DNA from 4 places in the Sanguibacter sp. 25GB23B1 genome. Region 4 is predicted to be linked to each of the others. Evidence: riboswitches for the same ligand, from Rfam matches in the RefSeq annotation. Region 4 holds a riboswitch; each other region holds the start of a gene.

Region 1 (2,192 bases), on a different contig from region 4:
TCATCCCGTGAGCGCTACCGGGCTACCCTCGTGCCATGAACAGCTCGTGGGCCGACGGCGGCTACGAAGACCGAGACCCGGGGCCATCGCGCGCCGCACGCACGGCACTGACCGTCCTCATCCTCCTCGTCACAGCGCTCAGCGCCGTGGCCTACCTGAAGATGGGCATGGACCAGTCGCGTGCCGACTGCTACCGCGAGGCACCGAGCGGAACCTCCGCGAACGAGATCGAGACCACGTTCCGCTGGTTCCCCCCGGGCTACGACTGCACCTACGGGGCCTGAGCAGCGCCGACACCCGCGACGGAGCCCGTCACCTCATGGCGACCGAGCTCCTCGTGATCGACCTCCTCGAACCGACCGACGTGGTGCAGGTGGTCCACCGGTCCCCGTCCGCGCCCGACCGCGAGACCGTCTCCAGCCCGCAGGGCGCCGGTCAACCAGGCCTTCGCCGTGCGGACGCTGTGTTCCCAGGAGCCGAGACGCGGCTGGAGCGCAGCGACGGCCGACGACAGGGAGCATCCGGTGCCGTGGGTGTTCGGCGTGTGCACGCGGGGCCCGTCGATCTCGACCGTCCCGACGTCCGTCACGAGAGCGTCCGGGCTGCTGTGCCCCTCGAGGTGACCGCCCTTGACGAGTACCGCGGCGCCGACCTCCCGCTCGAGGCGCACCCCCTGAGCGAGGGCGTCCGCCCACGTGAGCGCTACCGGCTGGTCCACGAGCACCGCGAGCTCGGCGAGGTTCGGTGTCACGAGGTGCGCGCGACCGAGCAGCCGGACGAGGGCGACGCGGGCGTCGTCGTCGAGGAGGCAGTGCCCGCTCGTCGCGACCATGACCGGGTCGACGACCACGACTGGAACCCGCACGGCACCGAGCCACGCGGTGATCGCGTCGGCGTTGGCCGCCGTCGCCACCATCCCGACCTTCACCGCGTCGACGACGACGTCGTCGCTCACGGCGTCCAGCTGGGCTCGCAGGAACCCGGCCCCCGGGACGTGGGTGGACCGGACACCCTGGGTGTTCTGGGCCACGAGGGCGGTGACGACCGCCATGCCGTAGGCGCCGTGCGCGGCGAACGACTTGAGGTCGGCCTGGATCCCGGCACCGCCGGTGGGGTCGGTCCCGGCGATGCTCAGGACACGAGGACGTGCAGGGGCAGACGTCATGAGGCGACATCCCTTCGCTAGTACGAGCTAGATCAGGTTCGACGGGTGTGCTCTCAGCCCGCGCCGTGCGCGGGCACCCCGTGTCGCTCACTACGATACTCAGCCCCGGAGCACGGCTCCCACCCGGCGGTGTGCCTCGGCGACCGCTGCCTCGCGGACGGCCGCGGTGTCCTGCGCGGTCAAGGTGCGGTCGGCACCACGGAGCCGCAGCGAGAAGGCGAGCGACTTCTTTCCCTCGCCCACCTGCTCCCCCGTGAACACGTCGAAGAGCCGCAGCTCCTCGAGCAGCGGACCGGCCCCCTCGCGCACCGCGTCGAAGACCTGCTGAGCAGGCACGCCGGCGTCGACGACCAGCGCGAGGTCCTCCTTCGCGAGCGGGAAGGTCGAGACGGTCACCCCCTGGATCGGGTCGTGGGGAGCCGCCGCGAAGAGGAGGTCGAGGTCGACCTCGAAGGCGGCAGACCGCGGCGGGAGCCCCAGGTCCTCGACCACCTTCGGGTGCAGCTCTCCCGCGTGACCGACGACGGTCCCGTCCGCGAGCGCGAGGCGCGCGCAGCGTCCTGGGTGCCACGGTGCGTGGTCCGGGTCGCTGGTCACGACGAGGCCGACGCCGACCCGCGCGGCGACGAGCCGCGCGCCGGCGACGGCGTCCGTCCAGTCGGCGACACGACCGGGCCCCCACCAGCCCGCAGGGTCGCGGCGCCCGCACAGCACCCCGGCGACCCGCCGCGGCTGGTCCGGCACGGCCGCGTCGATCGCCGCGAGCTCCGCCTCGGACGGTCGAGCGGCACCCGGGTACAGCGGAGCGGCCGGCGCACCAGCGCGCGGAAGCGTCACGAGACCGACCTCGAAGAGCGCGAGATCGCTCTGGCCTCGTGCGACGTTGCGGCGTGCGGTGTCGAGGAGCGTGACGAGAAGGTTCGTGCGCATCTCGTTCTTCTCCGCCGACAGCGGGTTGGCCAGGACGAGCGCGACCCGCCGCTCGTCGTCGTCAGGGAGGGCCAGCTCGTCGTGCTGTGCCCGCCCG
Region 2 (2,192 bases), on a different contig from region 4:
GCTATGTCGGCTACGAGGAGGGCGGCCAGCTCACGGAGGCGGTCCGTCGGCGTCCGTACTCGGTGCTGCTGCTCGACGAGGTGGAGAAGGCACACCCGGAGGTCTTCGACATCCTCCTCCAGGTGCTCGACGACGGCCGCCTCACCGACGGCCAGGGGCGCACGGTCGACTTCCGCAACGTCATCCTCGTCCTCACGTCGAACCTCGGCTCGCAGTTCCTCGTCGACCCGCTGCTCGACGACGGGGCGAAGCGTGCCGCAGTCATGTCGACCGTCCGCGAAGCGTTCAAGCCCGAGTTCCTCAACAGGCTCGACGAGGTCGTGCTCTTCGACCCCCTGGGCCTCGACGAGCTCGGACGGATCGTCGACATCCAGGTCAAGGAGCTCGCGGCACGGCTCACGGACCGTCGGATCTCCCTCGAGGTGACGCTCCCGGCGCGCGAGTGGCTCGCGATCGAGGGCTTCGACCCCGCCTACGGTGCCCGGCCCCTGCGCCGGCTCGTCCAGCGTGAGATCGGGGACCGCCTCGCGCGGTCCATCCTCTCCGGCGAGGTGGTCGACGGCGCGACCGTGCTCGTGGACCGCCCCGACCTCGGCGCGGAGTCCGAGGACGGGACGGCCCGGCTGACGCTCACCGTGCGCTGAGCCGCGCAGCGCCGACCTGCAGCCTCGGCGGGCGGCCGGGAGGGAGTCGTCAGACCGGCGACCACCCGCTCCAGGTGCCCGCCGAGCTGCGGGTGCGGTAGTACGCCCCGGACCAGATGCCGTAGTTGTCCACGGCGACCGAGAGCGTCGGACCGGCATAGCCGAGCGTGCTGCGGATGCCCGTGCCCTGGACGTACTTGTCGATCCGCGCCTGGACGGCGAGGCAACCGGTGCCGGCCTGGACCTTCGTCCAGGTCGACGACCGGGACGCCGCCACCGTGCAGGCCGCTGCGCTCGCGCTCGACGCCACCACTGTCGAGAACCCCACGAGGACGACCGTGAGTGCTGCGATCAGGCTCCTTCTCTGCATCTCTTCCCCCTGCTCGTCGGACGAGGCACGTCGTCGGGCCTCAGGACGACCGTAGGGTCGCGGACCTGCACCCGATCCGTGGACACGCCGCAGAGTGAGAGCTTTGTCACGATTGGGCAGGTCGTGCGTGTGGGGTAGCCTGGCCCGACAACCACATACCCACGGGAGCTCGCAGCAGCGAGCTGAGAGGGCGGCTCACGCGCCGCCGACCGTTCGAACCTGTCCGGATCATGCCGGCGTAGGGAGAATCGATGAGCATCGTCGACGACGCACGCGCGTCCTCAGCACCCAGCACCACCAGCAGCACGGCCACCACCAGCAGCACCGTCACGTCGGCGAGCACCGTGACGATGGGCCCCATCGCCGGGTCCACGAAGCACTACGCGCCGGTCCCTGACGCACCCGGTCTCGCGTTCCCGGTCCGCCGTGTGAACCTCAGCAACGGCGAGCACCTCGATCTCTACGACACGTCCGGCCCGTACACGGACGACTCGGCCGACGCGGCGCCGATCGACCTCCTCGCGGGCCTGCCGCGAGCACGGGAGACGTGGTCGCGGCCGGAGCCCGTGGAGGGCGCCGGCACCCAGCTGGCCTGGGCGAAGGCCGGGATCGTCACCCACGAGATGCGGTACGTCGCCGCCCGCGAGGGTGTGGACGTCGAGCTCGTCCGCTCGGAGGTGGCGCGCGGTCGCGCCGTCATCCCCGCGAACCGGAACCACCCCGAGGTGGAGCCGATGATCATCGGCAAGGCCTTCGCCGTGAAGATCAACGCGAACATCGGCAACTCCGCGGTGACGTCGAGCATCGAGGAAGAGGTCGAGAAGATGGTGTGGGCCGCGCGCTGGGGCGCCGACACCCTCATGGACCTCTCCACCGGCAAGGACATCCACGAGACGCGCGAGTGGATCCTGCGGAACTCCCCGATCCCGGTGGGCACGGTGCCGATCTACCAGGCGCTCGAGAAGGTCAAGGGCGACCCGGCCGCGCTGACCTGGGAGATCTACCGCGACACGGTGATCGAGCAGTGCGAGCAGGGTGTCGACTACATGACCGTCCACGCCGGCGTCCTGCTGCGCTACATCCCGCTCACGGCACGTCGTGTCACGGGGATCGTCTCGCGCGGCGGGTCGATCATGGCGGCGTGGTGCCTCGCGCACCACCGCGAGTCGTTCCTCTAC
Region 3 (2,192 bases), on a different contig from region 4:
CGCGCACCACCGCGCGAGGGGGACGGCACGGCGCGCACGAGGAGCGCGCACGGGCCCCAGGACCGGGCCGCGCCCGCGGGCCGCGTCCCGGGCGCCCGCCCGCTCCTCGACGACCGGTGCAGTCATCGGGCTAGCCGATCACCGTGGCAGTCCAGTCCTCGATCCACTGGTCACGGTTCTCCGAGATCTCCGTGGGGTCGAGCACGATCGGGTTCTCCGGCAGCGGCGCGAAGTCGACCCACTCGACCGGGATCTCGGCGTCGGGGTCGACCGGGTACACGTACATGTTCGTCGCGATCGTGGACTGGAACTGCTCGCCCAGGAGGAAGTCGACGACCTGCTGCGCACCCTCCGGGTTCTCCGCCCCCTCGAGGACGCCCGCGTACTCGACCTGGCGGAAGCACGTGCCGAGCATCGCGGTCGTGGTCGTCGTGCTGCCGTCCTCGCTCACCGTGTACGCCGGGGACGAGGCGTAGGACAGGACGATCGGCCGGGCCCCGTCGCCCTCGCCCGCCGTGAACTCGGTCTGGTACGCCTCTTCCCACCCGGTGACGACGAGCAGGCCGTTGTCCGAGAGCTTCTGCCAGTACTCGAGGTAGTCGTCCCCGTACGCACCGATCGTCGCGAAGAGGAACGCGAGGCCCGGGCTCGAGGTCGCCGGGTTGCTCACCACCGTGAGGTCCTCGTACACGGGCATCGTGAGGTCGTCGAGCGTCGCCGGCTCGAGCACACCGTTCTCGTCGAACCACGCGGTGTCGACATTCATGCACACGTCGCCGTAGTCGACCGCGGTGAGCGTCCCCGACGGGTCCGCGGCGAGCTGCGCCGAGAGCTCGCCCTGCTCGGGCGACGTGTACGGGGCGAACACGCCCTCCTCGACGGCACGCGAGGCGAAGGAGTTGTCGATCCCGTAGGCGACGTCGCCGAGCGGCGAGTCCTTCGTCAGGACGAGCTGGTTGGCGAGCGCCCCGCCGTCCCCGGCGCTCACGACCTCGAGCGTGAGGCCGCTCTCCTCCTCGAAGGCCGCCTTGCTCTCGTCGCTGATGATGATCGAGTCGTGCACGACGACCGTGACCGTGCCGGACGTGCCGGACGTTCCCGACGTCTCGCCCGTCGCGTCGTCCTGCGACGACTCGGAGGCGCAGGACGCCAGCACCAGGGCGATGCTGGTGGTGAGCCCGGCGACGAGCAGCCCGGTCCGTGCGGGCCGGCGTCGTGCAGGCTGGTGGGTGGTGTACAGCATGTGATGCGTCCTCCTGTGGACCGTGAAAAGCCTGAGGAGGGGTTCCACGCGCGCGCGTGGCGAGATTCCCGACTCCCTACACCGGTGCTAACCGGATCAGGTTCGAGGGTCTGCGGTATACCGCACTCTCAGCGCTCGTTCGCGCTCCCCTGTCGTTCGGGACGAGTTTACACGCGGTGTGCGGCCCCGGACGTGGGGCGCTAGCGTGGGGGCACATCGCTATCGCACGTGGAGGAACAGTGGCCCAGGACCAGTCCATGCAGGTCAAGCTCGCGACGCTCGCCATCTCGTTCGGGGCCGGTCTGCTCGCCCAGAAGATCGTCAAGACCATCTGGCTCAAGGCGACCGGCAAGCCCGGCAGCCTCGTCGACGACGACGACGCGACGATCGTCAGCATGGTGGGCTTCGCCGCCGTCACCGGAGCGACCGCGGCCCTGACCAGGGTTCTTGCTGCCCGCGGCACGACGAAGGTCGCCGCCCGCCTCGCCGCCCGCCGCTGAGCCGCCGTCCCCGATGCTCCCCGGGGTACTTCTCCCCATCGGGGCACGCCGCAGAACTCGGTAGCCTCAGGGAAGCTTGGACGTGTCGGCCCCATCCGACGACCGCAGTCGGGCGACCGGAGGGAGCACGGTGAACGAGCAGGACCTCGCGGACACGATGGAGTCCGCGCTCGCCGACGCGCACCGTGCCGCCGCGCGCGCACGGCGCGTCTCCGCCGACCTCGCCGACCTCCGCGGGGTGGGCCGTTCCTCCCGCGGCGAGGTCAAGGCCGAGGTCGACCACCGAGGGCTCGTCCAGGACGTGACCTTCGCTCACTCCGCGATGCGTCTCGACAAGGACCAGCTGCGGACCGCGATCCTCCAGACCGTCGGTGCCGCCCAGGCCGACCTCCAGGCCCAGGCCGCCGAGCTCCGGGGTGCGCTGCACCCCGACCCGCGCCCGATCGCCG
Region 4 (2,192 bases):
AGGACGGTCTGCTCGACGAACGAGTCCGTCGACACGGTCGCGACCCCCGCACCCGAGGTCGACGCGGGTGTCGTCTCCTCGGCAGGCCCTGGCTCGGAGCCGCCGGTCCCGTCAGGGCTGCACGCTGGGAGCCCGGCGAGGAGGCTCCCGATCGCGAGTGCCACGAGCGCGCGGCGCGCGGTCGTGCTCACGGTCGGCGCCCACGCCCGGTGCCCGTGCCCGCGACCGCAGTCACCGCGTCTGCAGTCACTGCGCGCGCGACGGTGGCTCGCAGGTCTCGCGCCGCCCCCTCCGGGTCGGCCGCCTCCGTCACCGCGCGCACGACGACGACCCGCCGCGCGCCGGCCTCGACGACCTCGCGCACGCTGCCGAGGTCGACCCCGCCGATCGCGAACCACGGCGTCGCGGGCCGCGCGGCCGCCACCCGCCGGACCGCATCGAGTCCGACCGCGGGTCGGCCAGGTTTCGTGGGCGTCGCCCACACTGGCCCGACGCAGAAGTAGTCGACGTCGGGGTCGGCGTCGGCCGCCGACGCCTGCGCGCCGCCACCGGTCGAGCGCCCGAGGACCGCGTTCGGTCCGACGAGGCCTCGAGCAGCCGCGACGGGGAGATCACGCTGCCCGGTGTGCAGGACGTCTGCGCGGGCTGCGAGCGCCACGTCGGCGCGGTCATTCACCGCGAGGAGCGCACCGTGCTCGATCGTCAGCTCGCGCAGTGCCGCGAGGAGATCCAGCTCCTCAGCGACGTCGAGCGACCGGTCGCGCAGCTGGACGACGTCGACGCCGCCGCGCAGGGCTGCACGCACGAGGTCGAGCAGGTCGAGGCCACCTCGTCGGTCACGACGAGCGTCGGTGCACAGATAGAGGCGGGCGTCCTGCAGCCGCTCGCGCACGCCGCCGGTCGGTACCGGCACCGGTGACGCAGAGGCGGGTGGTTCCGAGGTCGGGGCCATGCGCGGAAGTGTAGTGTGAACAACGCACGGGAGCCCCGCACAGGTGGGGCTGAGAGGGCATTCCGCCGACCGTCGAACCTGCTCTGGGTCATGCCAGCGAAGGGAGCAAGCGCATGCGCGCACTCGAAGTCTCGACCCCACCACCAGCCGCCACGGTCTCGGACGTCCTCGTCCTCGGCGGTGGCATCATCGGCGCCGTCGCCACCTGGCGAGCGTCCTGTCTCGGCCTGTCCGTCACGTGCCTCGACCCGTACCCGGGCTCGGGGGCGACGTGGGCGGCGGCCGGCATGCTCGCCCCGGTCACCGAGGCGAGCTTCGGCGAGCCGGAGCTCGCCGCGCTGTGCGTCGACTCGGCGGCGCGCTGGCCGGCGTTCGCGGCCGAGCTCGAGCAGGCCTCGGGGCTCGACGTCGGGCTCGCAGCCTGCGGCACGCTCGCCGTCTCGTACGACCAGGGCGACGCCCAGGAGGCCGACCGGCTGCACGCCCTCCACAGGGGCCTGGGCCTCGCGTCGGAACGCCTCTCGCTCGCCGAGGCACGCGGGCGCGAGCCCTTCCTCGGCAGCCGCCTGTCCGGTGCGTTCTGGGTGAGCGGCGACCACCAGGTCGATCCGCGTGCGACCCACAGGGCGCTCATGGCGGTCGTCGACGGGCGCCCCGGGATGCGGAGCCGGGTGGTGCGCTCCGCCGCGGTCCGGCTCGTGCGCTCGGCCACGGGAGACGTCGTCGGCGCGGTGGACGAGAACGGCGCGACGCACAGCGCCGGGCTCGTCGTCCTCGCTGCCGGTGCCCGCTCGGCGGACCTGCTCGGCGGGGTGCCCGAGGTCGTCGTGCCGACCCGCGCCGTCCGCGGACAGTCGATCCGGCTCGATGCCCGGGGCGTGCCCGGCTTCGGACTGCGGCACGTGGTGCGCGGGACGGTCCAGATGCGACCGGTCTACGTCGTCCCTCGTCCTGGCGGCGAGGTCGTCGTCGGTGCGACGAGCGAGGAGCGCACCGACAGCCTCACCCCGGCGGGGAGCGTCTACGCGCTCCTGCGCGACGCGCGCGCACTGGTCCCCGGTATCGACGAGCTCGACTTCCACGAGGTGACGACCGGGCAGCGTCCGGGCACGCCGGACAACCTGCCGATCATCGGACGGACCGCGGTCCCCGGGCTCGCTGTCGCGACCGGCCACTACCGCAACGGCGTCCTGCTCGCACCGTTGACGGCGGCTGCGCTCGACGGCCTGCTGGCCGGCGA

The links. Region 4 has a riboswitch for thiamine pyrophosphate ahead of thiO (glycine oxidase ThiO). Riboswitches for the same ligand answer to the same signal wherever they lie in the genome.
Region 1: linked by a shared signal. The riboswitch ahead of thiD (bifunctional hydroxymethylpyrimidine kinase/phosphomethylpyrimidine kinase) and the one ahead of thiO (glycine oxidase ThiO) in region 4 are both predicted to bind thiamine pyrophosphate.
Region 2: linked by a shared signal. The riboswitch ahead of thiC (phosphomethylpyrimidine synthase ThiC) and the one ahead of thiO (glycine oxidase ThiO) in region 4 are both predicted to bind thiamine pyrophosphate.
Region 3: linked by a shared signal. The riboswitch ahead of ABKW26_RS15850 (thiamine ABC transporter substrate-binding protein) and the one ahead of thiO (glycine oxidase ThiO) in region 4 are both predicted to bind thiamine pyrophosphate.

The regions. Positions count from the first base shown of each region.
Region 1 is NZ_JBDYKL010000017.1:61,844-64,035, reverse strand. Features, by position in the region: gene ABKW26_RS11140 (quinone oxidoreductase) at 1-11, shown strand, start outside; gene ABKW26_RS11135 (hypothetical protein) at 36-284, shown strand; gene thiD (bifunctional hydroxymethylpyrimidine kinase/phosphomethylpyrimidine kinase) at 272-1,165, opposite strand; TPP riboswitch at 1,158-1,256, opposite strand; gene pheT (phenylalanine--tRNA ligase subunit beta) at 1,265-2,192, opposite strand, start outside.
Region 2 is NZ_JBDYKL010000001.1:67,811-70,002, reverse strand. Features, by position in the region: gene clpB (ATP-dependent chaperone ClpB) at 1-644, shown strand, start outside; gene ABKW26_RS00345 (hypothetical protein) at 694-1,014, opposite strand; TPP riboswitch at 1,166-1,276, shown strand; gene thiC (phosphomethylpyrimidine synthase ThiC) at 1,266-2,192, shown strand, end outside.
Region 3 is NZ_JBDYKL010000032.1:38,391-40,582, reverse strand. Features, by position in the region: gene ABKW26_RS15855 (iron ABC transporter permease) at 1-126, opposite strand, end outside; gene ABKW26_RS15850 (thiamine ABC transporter substrate-binding protein) at 131-1,243, opposite strand; TPP riboswitch at 1,300-1,404, opposite strand; gene ABKW26_RS15845 (DUF4235 domain-containing protein) at 1,483-1,743, shown strand; gene ABKW26_RS15840 (YbaB/EbfC family nucleoid-associated protein) at 1,874-2,192, shown strand, end outside.
Region 4 is NZ_JBDYKL010000049.1:3,094-5,285, forward strand. Features, by position in the region: gene ABKW26_RS18895 (hypothetical protein) at 1-191, opposite strand, end outside; gene thiE (thiamine phosphate synthase) at 188-952, opposite strand; TPP riboswitch at 969-1,074, shown strand; gene thiO (glycine oxidase ThiO) at 1,066-2,192, shown strand, end outside.